DNA from 3 places in the Ectobacillus soli genome. Region 3 is predicted to be linked to each of the others. Evidence: predicted binding sites of a transcription regulator. Region 3 holds the regulator's gene; each other region holds the start of a gene.
What was found. Region 3 encodes LexA, which represses DNA repair genes until DNA is damaged. Its sites were predicted from a motif close to CGAACATATGTTCG; they were not measured.
Positions count from the first base shown of each region.

Region 1: the regulator LexA is predicted to act here: its motif matches at 1,303-1,316, upstream of ACAN53_RS14020 (YolD-like family protein).
Region 2: the regulator LexA is predicted to act here: its motif matches at 1,667-1,680, upstream of uvrB (excinuclease ABC subunit UvrB).

Region 1 is NZ_JBGJZM010000002.1:445,843-449,132, forward strand. It holds gene metA (homoserine O-acetyltransferase MetA) at 1-237, opposite strand, end outside; gene ACAN53_RS14010 (hypothetical protein) at 218-394, opposite strand; SAM riboswitch class I at 488-589, opposite strand; gene ACAN53_RS14015 (hypothetical protein) at 701-1,147, opposite strand; gene ACAN53_RS14020 (YolD-like family protein) at 1,336-1,632, shown strand; gene ACAN53_RS14025 (FHA domain-containing protein) at 1,685-2,380, opposite strand; gene ACAN53_RS14030 (hypothetical protein) at 2,402-2,581, opposite strand; gene ACAN53_RS14035 (MMPL family transporter) at 3,275-3,290, opposite strand, start outside.
Region 2 is NZ_JBGJZM010000002.1:137,923-141,212, forward strand. It holds gene uvrB (excinuclease ABC subunit UvrB) at 1-1,592, opposite strand, end outside; gene ACAN53_RS12550 (GW domain-containing glycosaminoglycan-binding protein) at 1,796-3,290, opposite strand, start outside.
Region 3 is NZ_JBGJZM010000001.1:830,206-833,495, reverse strand. It holds gene tkt (transketolase) at 1-355, opposite strand, end outside; gene ACAN53_RS04295 (DUF896 domain-containing protein) at 606-845, opposite strand; gene ACAN53_RS04290 (YneB family resolvase-like protein) at 901-1,548, opposite strand; gene lexA (transcriptional repressor LexA) at 1,681-2,301, shown strand; gene ACAN53_RS04280 (acyl-CoA dehydrogenase family protein) at 2,621-3,290, shown strand, end outside.

The DNA of each region.
Region 1 (3,290 bases), on a different contig from region 3:
ATTTTTAGATGTATGTGATGCCATGTGTAAGAATTGCACATCTACTTGAAGCGGTGTATTCCCAAGTAATCTTAATAGCTGTGCTTCTGTTTCTTGCTTCGTTGGCATTAGATTTAAAATTGCAATCTTGAGCGGTCGAATATCTTGTGAGAAGGCACGCTCCTTCGTCATGACAAAAATATTCTCGTTTTGTAAGATCTTACGTGCTGGCAAATCCTTATCCACGATAATAGGCATGTTTCTTCCCTCCAGCCATAAAAAGAGCTGCTAAATCCTCTGATGTATCATATTTATACGTTGTGCTTTGATATTGTGGTAGCACACGTGGTTCTCCGTTTTTAGGCGCATAGCCTCCTTGATCACAGATGGTACCTTCCTTCCATGTTTCTCCCATGCTCATCACCCTTTCTATTCCTTTCTAAATAAAAAGACTGCTTCCTACCCTAAAGGTAAAAGAAGCAGCCCGAACTCGCACATGGCTGAATATCTCTTATCTCCCAGAGTACACTGCAGGATTTGGCACAATTCCGATTTCCGGCTGTTGCCAAGGCTTCACAGGGCCTGTCCCTCCACCTATTCTTGATAAGACATATGAAATTATCTACATTCTATAAAACTATCGTCTGAATGTCAACTCGTTTTCTGAATTATTAGAATTAAAAAAGAGATCTATTTCAAATCGTAACCTTCTCATATAACCCTACACAATACTTGTAAACACAAACTCACGAAAGGCTTGTTCATGCTCATTCGCCAGCTTTTCTGCCGTTTTGTCACTGCTATCGCCTGTTCCATTATTAACAAACATATTTTGAATCGCTCCGTCTTCCTTTACATATAAAAAAGGACGTTCAAACGTTGTTTCATATTGTTCTTGCAACGCACGTTGAAACAACTCCATTGCCATTTCAGAGGAACTAACAACAGCCGTAACCGCCTCCTCTAACTCTTCTTTTCTATATAAGAACGTTGTTTTAAAATCATCTAACCCTTTTAACCCATCTTTCTCGTAGCAAAACCTAGCAACATCCAATGCACTTCCATAATCAACATACAGCCCCGTCCGCCCATTGGAATAAAATAAATACAAATCACTCATAATGACAGGATCCTTCACAATAAACAACCACTCTGTTTCTTGATTCACGCTAATCCCCTCCTATCTATCATCGTATCAAAATTGTTATCTTAGCTGACGTTTCCTATGACAATTTAATAATATTTTTACAAAAAATTGTTTGTCTCTATTTCATTTTACAGCGTAGAAACACTTGCATACTTCCTATAAAAAAGGGTAAAATAAGAACAAATGTTCGATTAAAAGGAGTGATTGCTGTGAAACTCATAAACGAAAATTGGGAAATAGGTACATTTGAATGGGAAGAGATCATTCAACTACCAAAACCACAGGAGCCCGATGAACATATTGAAATGATGTTATGTGAAGCCATGGAGCACCATAACTTTGTATCCTTTGACTATCGTCATCGCGGTGTTATTTTTCATATAACAGGCCGCATTCATCATTACAATGTAACAAATCAACGATTACAGATTATCGATACCGCTGGTAAAGCTCGTTTTATATATACAGCAAATGTCGTCCACATAGAAATTTGCAAGGAGTGGTAAAGTGAAATCTACTCCATAAAAAAAGAGACCACAACCAAATGTGTCTCTTTCCTTAGTCAATTTCATGCACATCACTTCTAGACATTCGAAATCCTTTTCGTAATACAGACTCTATTTTCAAATAACCTCGAACTTTCATACGAAGACGGTAAATGAGAGAATTCATTTCTTCCGTTCCTACATACACATTACATGATAAGGTACGTTCAGGCCATACAGCGTCAATAATTTGCTGCTTACTGACAAACTCATTTAAATTCTCAGCCAATATTTTGCAGCAGGCGTATTCCTTTTGCGATAATTTAATGCTCGCGTCATGGAAATAAACCGTTTGGGCAATATCATCTAGGTCAAGCCGATCTTTATGTAAATGATAAGCCAGGAGTTCACCTGGAATTTCCATCGTTTCATCATAGTCTTTTTCCATCTGTAACTCAATTAGCCCATTAGCCAATGTAATTGTATCCGAATCGTGTAGCCGATATATTTCAAACGGAATAAGTGCTTCTCCATTTAATTCCGTTCCATGCTTGCTACCTAAATCCTGAATCGTCATTATGCCATCTTTAACAAAAACAACGAAATGCTTTCGTGAAACAAACTGATTATGAATCGAGAAATCCGGGTCATAGGATGGATTCGCACGACCAATAATTGTTTGTGGTTTATCTAAATAAATAAACGAACCTGCTTGAAACGGATCACCCTGCTTTAAAATCAATTTATGACAATTTTGAATTTGATTCATACATACTCATCCCTCAATACTTCAATTATCGAAATACATACCTATCTGTTCTGCGATGCGAATGGGATGATGTAACATGTCGTCTTCACTAAAAAATCGAGATTCTTCAGGTAACGGCTTCGTAGATGCTTGTTGTATGTACCATTCCCATCCACGTCCTACTATCAGAACAGCAAGTAGCGTAATCATAATTTTACGCATATGTTTGCCTCCTTACAATACCTCGTTTACTTAGCATTGTATGAAAGTTACTTGATCTCCTCAATAGAAAAACAATGATAATTCAATGATAATTTTCAAAAAATTTCTGGTCAAGCCATTTGATGTTTCAAAGTGTATGAACATTTGTACTTTTTAGCAATATTGATACAATAATAGGGAACTTATCTACATTCTATCACCGTATAAAAGATCAAACTAAGGAAACGAAATGGATCCACATCACGGTGCACACCGCAAATATGAGGTAGAAAAGCTAGAAACGATTTAATCACATAATATAGCAGGGACCACTGAAATTATTTTAGTGGTCCTTTTTTTGCTGTGATAGCTGTGGGGGTGCTCAAGGTCCTTTAGTTACCGCTGTTCCGGTTTTTTCTCCTTTGCAGGCACCAATCCGGCCCTTTGATTACCACTATTTTACTTTCTTCTCCTTTCCGGGCACCAATCTGGTCCTTTGGTTACCGCTATTTTGCTTGCTTCTCCTTTGCGGGCACCATCCCGTTCCTTTGGTTACCGCTACGACAATTTTTCTCTCGCACTCGGGCACCAACCGAGCGTTATCGCTCCCGCCCTCTGCTTTTCTTCTCTTCCCGTACACCATTCCCCGCATGCCAAAAAAGGGCACTGAAACATCCTTCCGTTTCAGTGCCCTCTCCTTCTATCTACATTCATTTATTGCCCAATGTCC
Region 2 (3,290 bases), on a different contig from region 3:
TCGGAACGAAGAAACCCTTCCTTATCCGCATCTAAAATGGCAACGAGCGACACTTCTGGAATATCGAGTCCTTCCCGAAGAAGGTTAATGCCAACTAGGACATCATACTTTCCTAACCGAAGATCACGAATGATTTCGATCCGCTCTAATGTTTTCACTTCCGAATGAAGATAATTTACTTTAATGCCGATATCCTTTAAATAATCGGTTAAGTCCTCCGACATCTTTTTCGTCAGCGTAGTAACAAGGACACGTTCATGTTTGGCAATTCGTTCTTGTATTTCACCAAGTAAATCATCGATTTGCCCCTCAATTGGTCGAATAGCAATCGTCGGATCAAGTAGGCCAGTTGGGCGAATAATTTGCTGCACGACCTTTGGTGCAAGATCGAGCTCATACGGTCCTGGCGTTGCTGATACATAAATGGCTTGCTTCACTTTATCCTCAAATTCCCCGAATGTTAGCGGACGATTATCAAGTGCTGACGGCAAACGAAAGCCATGATCCACTAGCACTTGTTTACGCGCTTGGTCTCCGTTATACATAGCCCGTACTTGCGGAAGCATAACATGAGACTCATCGACAATAAGTAAAAAATCGTCTGGAAAATAATCAAGAAGCGTATACGGCGTCGATCCGGCTGGGCGAAGTGTTAAATGACGGGAGTAGTTTTCAATCCCCGAACAAAACCCCATCTCCGCCATCATTTCTAAATCATAGCGAGTTCGTTGTTCGAGCCGCTGTGCTTCTAATAGGTGGTCCTGCTCACGCAATTCCTTTAACCGTTCTTCTAGTTCTTTTTCTATATTTTGAATGGCAATCCGCATTTTATCTTCACGCGTTACGAAGTGAGATGCCGGAAAGATGGCAACATGTTCCCGCTCAGCTAGCACTTCTCCTGTTAACGCATCCACTTCACGAATGCGGTCAATTTCATCCCCGAAAAATTCAATTCGAATACAATGCTCGTCACGGGACGCTGGAAAAATTTCGACGACATCCCCGCGCACACGGAACGTCCCGCGTTGGAAATCGATATCATTGCGGGCATACTGCACATCCACAAGCTGACGGAGCAATTGATCTCGTCCTTTTTCCATACCAACACGAAGCGAAACGACAAGTTCGCTATATTCTTCCGGCGAACCGAGACCGTAAATACACGAAACGCTGGCAACAACGATAACGTCAGATCGTTCAAACAGCGCAGACGTAGCGGAGTGACGCAGCTTATCAATTTCATCATTCACCTTGGAATCTTTTTCAATATATGTATCTGTCTGCGGTACATACGCTTCTGGTTGATAGTAATCATAATAGCTTACAAAATATTCAACTGCATTGTTCGGAAAAAAGCCCTTTAGCTCACTATACAGCTGACCCGCTAGCGTCTTATTATGAGCCATAACAAGCGTCGGCTTATTCACCTGCTTAATCACATTCGAAACTGTAAAGGTCTTTCCCGTTCCTGTCGCACCAAGCAATACTTGATGTCTCTTTCCTTCTTTCACACCTTTCACCAAAGCTTCAATTGCCTTTGGCTGGTCCCCTTGTGGAGAGTACTGGGACACAACTTCAAACTCATGCTCCAAACCGTTCAACCTCCCCAAACTACAAAATATGTAGTTATATTTTACCACGGGGAGAGGAAAAAATACTAATAATACGAACAAATATTCGTATTATTTTTCTGTTACGGCTTTTTGAGGTGATATCGTCTTTGGGGAAATTACAAAAACGAGGGTGTGGGGAACCCTCGTTTCGAATAGTTAGGCATGCAACGTTCAGTAATACATTAATTTTTGATTGGACCAAAAGAGATGTCTAATCCCCATAGGTATTTCGTTAATTTGATGGTACGTCCATCTAATGTAAATGTACGAGATGAATTATCCTGCGCAACCATGTTAAAGAAGTTTTCTCCTTGCGTTGGTAAAATAGCGGATAATAAATCCTTTACTTTCACTTCGAAGTCCGGATCAGTGTTATACAACATCAAATTGATATCGATATCTCCTCCACCAGTTGGAAATAAACTAGCATACTCGTATAGGATATTTCCTTGTATTCCATACTTGTTATAAACTAACGCTCCAATGGGAGAAGTAAAGAATCCTAAGTTAAGCGCTTTGTCCCGAATTTCTGGAGCTGTATATACGCTGCCATTTGTCGATCCGCTTGACTGCGCATGTAACACTCGCTCATCGACCCAACCTATTACTTCATTTGCAAATTTAAATTTGATCCAAGTCGTTGCTCCCTTTTTCGCACTTTGAATGACATGTACCGTTTGATTGCTGTAATAATTAGTTGGGGCATAGTATTCAGCTGCATACTCCCCGTAAGGAGCCGACCAAATTCCATCTCCATTAGGCGAGTATTGAACAACTGCATCGTAGTTTTCATCCTTTATATTTTCCAAACCGTTATATTCTTTCGATAATACACGAGAATTTACCCAGCCAATCAGTCCATTCTTAAGCTGGATTTGGTTCCAGATTGTATCTCCTTTGTTAGCGCTTTTTAAAACCTGAACAGATTGGTAATTATATTCACTTACCCAACCCAAAATATCATCGCCTGGTTCCCCTTCTGGAGCTTTGTAAATCGCCTCCCAGCTTTCTACCGAACCTAAGACAGCTTGACGATTCTCATCTTTTACGTTATCTAATGTAGAAAATAAACGAGAATCAACCCAGCCGATATCTTGATTGTCTTTCCTAATATGATACCAAACGGTTTCTCCACCTTTTATACTTTGGACAATTTGTACAGCTTGATTCGCATAATTGTTCGTAGGTCCTAAGTACCTAGCACCGTATTCCCCGTAAGGCAGGCTCCAAACCCCATCTCCCTTTGAGGTATAGGTAACGGTTCCTATGCGATTTTCTTCCCTTAAATCGTTTAAATATGACACAGCATGGTCACCATCAATCCAGCCTATAAAGGTTAATGAATCCTTGTTTCGAATTTGATACCAATTAACATTTCCTCTTTGAACAATGCTTGTAACAGTCACCTGTTGCAGTGCAAGTTTCTTCGTACTATCTATATATTGCGCTCCTTCAATTCCGTAGGGCGTTGACCATATCCCATTATCAGGATTGGCTCCTATCACAATGTCCATATTTGCCGGAGTTATCGCGTTTGTATTATCGAGTGCCCTAGCATCAACCCAACCAATCTTCCAATCTACTACTACTTTATACCAAGTTACCGACCCAATCTTTGCGCTTTCAAGCAATAGAATATCACTATATGCGTATTTACTCGTTACATCTATAAATTCT
Region 3 (3,290 bases):
CAAGAGGCCCAGTAGTTGTATCTACGCCGGCAGTGTGACCAAACTCAGGATGTCCTGGTGTTTTACTTCCCCACTGACGAAAGTTTTTCAAATCTTCCATTGTTACTTCATATCCACATAAGTGTAGAAGACTGTACAATAACATAGAGCCATGTCCAGCAGATAATACAAATCGATCGCGATTAAACCAAGTAGGATTGGATGGATTTAATTTCATAAATTTCGTCCACAATGTATAGGCCATCGGTGCAGCCCCCATTGGCATGCCCGGATGTCCGGAATTCGCCTTTTCAATCGCATCGATTGCAAGTGTGCGAATAGTTGTTATAGATAAGTGTTCGATTGAATGTGACATAGTTTTCTTCCCTTCATTCAATTTAGCCTAAGCATTCATATACATTTATATTAGCTTGCCACGCATCATTATACAACATGTATGAGGAATTGTGTGGATTATATTCTATTATTTCAAAATAACTATTCATATGGAAGTCATTTAAACTTTTTAGGTTATACTTATTTTATAGTTTTTATCCATTTAAGCTGTAGCAATCCTATAAATCAAAAGAAAGCAAGATGGAGTTATCTTGCTTTCTTTTGATCTATTATTGTAATAAGCTGTTTTGTTGCTGTTTCAAAAGCTTTAGTTTTTCAGGGGTAACATCATTTCCACATTCATCTACAATTTTTATGGATTTCAACCGTTCCAATACTTGAACACGAAAAGACTTAATATATTCTTGACGTAAGATATGACGCTCTTGTTTTTCAACGTCAGTTAATCCGATTGTCTTTGCCTTTCTAGAAAGCTCATTTATACGATTTAATTTTTGAGATGATATCATGAGCAGTCTCCTTTCTGTAAACTGAAGTCTATCATACAATAGTTAATCAGTTATATCAAGGGTTCTGCTCGTTTGTATATTCTACGTAGCGACGATGCACCGTTGCTTTTGATACATCATAACCAAAGCCTCTTAGTGTTGCAGCAATTTCAGCAAAGGTCAACTTATTACCCCGCAAACGAACAATTTCTTCAATTGGTACTTCCTTTTTCTCACGGCCGCCATTCATATCACGATTCTTTAAATTTTCTTCTGGGTGATATCCATGTTCAACTGCACGCTTCATTCCACGTTTAATTTTCAAATTATGTATTTTCCGTTGATATTCTTCAACAACACTAATAATATCAAGCACCATCGAATCAGCATCAGACAACTGCAACTCTCCATTTTGGCTATGTGTATATACCCGAACACCTTCTTTACGTAAACAATGCATGAGTGCTATTTTCGCATTGCCTCTTCCTAGTCGTGTTTCATCTTGAATTAAAACTACTTCTATATTATCTTCTTTAATACAATCTAGCATTTCTAGAATTCCTTCTCGTTCAATTGTATAACCGCTCTCTTTCTCACGAATAATTTTCACAACTTGCAAATCATATTGCTGTGCAAGTTTCACAAGTTCTTCTTCCTGTCTTGCTAAAGATGTCTCTTGTTCTTCCTTTTTCGTACTCACACGAACATAAATAATAGCCTTCATTGAATCTTCTCCTTACTTGCTTCGTACAAAAATAATACCATACATCTATACATGATTCGAACCTACGTTTGTAGAAAAGGCGAACATATGTTATAATTATACTAATATTTTCTATATAAACGAGGTGGAGAGATGGAAAAATTAACAAAAAGGCAGCAGGATATACTTGACTTTATTAAATTACGAGTAAGCGAAAAAGGATATCCGCCTTCCGTACGTGAAATAGGTCAAGCAGTTGGTCTTGCTTCTAGCTCTACCGTTCACGGTCACTTAGCAAGAATTGAAGAAAAAGGTTTTATACGCCGTGATCCTACTAAGCCACGTGCAATCGAAATTATAAGTTTCGATAATTTAGAAACCAATCACCCCCCTGTTATTCACGTTCCCGTGGTTGGGAAAGTTACAGCAGGACCACCTATTACTGCAATTGAAAATATTGAGGAACAATTTCCATTGCCCGCTAACCTCGTTTCAGATTCTGATAAAGTATTTATGCTGAAAGTACAAGGGGATAGCATGATTGAAGCGGGTATTCTGGACGGGGACCTCGTCATCGTTCGCCAGCAGCAATCAGCAGATAACGGGGAAATTGTAGTTGCATTAACGGATGAAAATGAAGCAACGGTAAAGAGATTTTTTAAGGAAAAAGATCATTTCCGCCTTCAGCCAGAAAACTCTTCCCTCGCTCCAATTATTCTACAATCAGTTTCCATCATCGGAAAAGTAGTCGGTGTATACCGGATGATTCACTAAGAGCTTAGTTAAGCTCTTATTTTTTTGCAGCTTGCACATTTTCTACATAAATGTATATGCTGCACCTACTATTTTTTCTCACATTTCCTTCATCTTGATGCTCCGTTTTTTGTAAAAAATTCTCATTTTTAAAACATACTTGACATCTATGTTTTGTTGGAATTATGATACTTATAACAACTTCATACAAATAGCTAACTGGACAACCGGAGGCTCCTGTCACTTTCTAACGTTAGAAAGCAGACACGAGCCTCTTTTTTGTTCTTACGCTAAAGAAAATTAGAAAACTATTAAAATGGATAAAGGAGAGCGATGTATAATGGCAAATTCAAACCAATTACATGCAAAACGAAATGAAAACGAACAGGAACAACTAGATTCCTATGAATTTCAAACACCTGTAATATTTGGTTCTACTGATTTTGAGAAGTTACTCGCTGTAATTGCGCAAGATGCAGAAAAACGGAGAAAAGCCGGAAGCGAAGCACGTCCCTATTACGCGGTGGATTTAATTCGCAAAGCTCGCCTTGGTGCTCTTCGTTTACCTGTAGAACTTGGCGGCGGAGGTGTTAGCATTCGTGATATTTTCCAAATTGTCATCCGTTTAGCAGAGGCGGATTCTGATGTGGCACATATCCTTCGTTTTCACTTTTACCAAGTCGAGATTATTCTCTTGAGTCCGTACTCAACTAAGCGCCAAAACTGGCTGAAACGAATCGCGGAAGGAGAAATTATTGGGAACGCATTTACCGAAATTTCTTCGAAAAATGTTGGAACCCTGTCTTTTCAAACGACGCTATCTCCTGATGGTACCGGATATCGTTTAAACGGTACAAAGTACTTTAGTACAGGTACATTGTATGCAGATTCCGTCGTTGTAATGGCATCAACGGTAGATGGTAAAACTGCATCCGTATTCATCCCTACGGACCGTGAAGGGGTCATCATCGAAGACGATTGGGATGGCATCGGGCAAAGATTGACAGGAA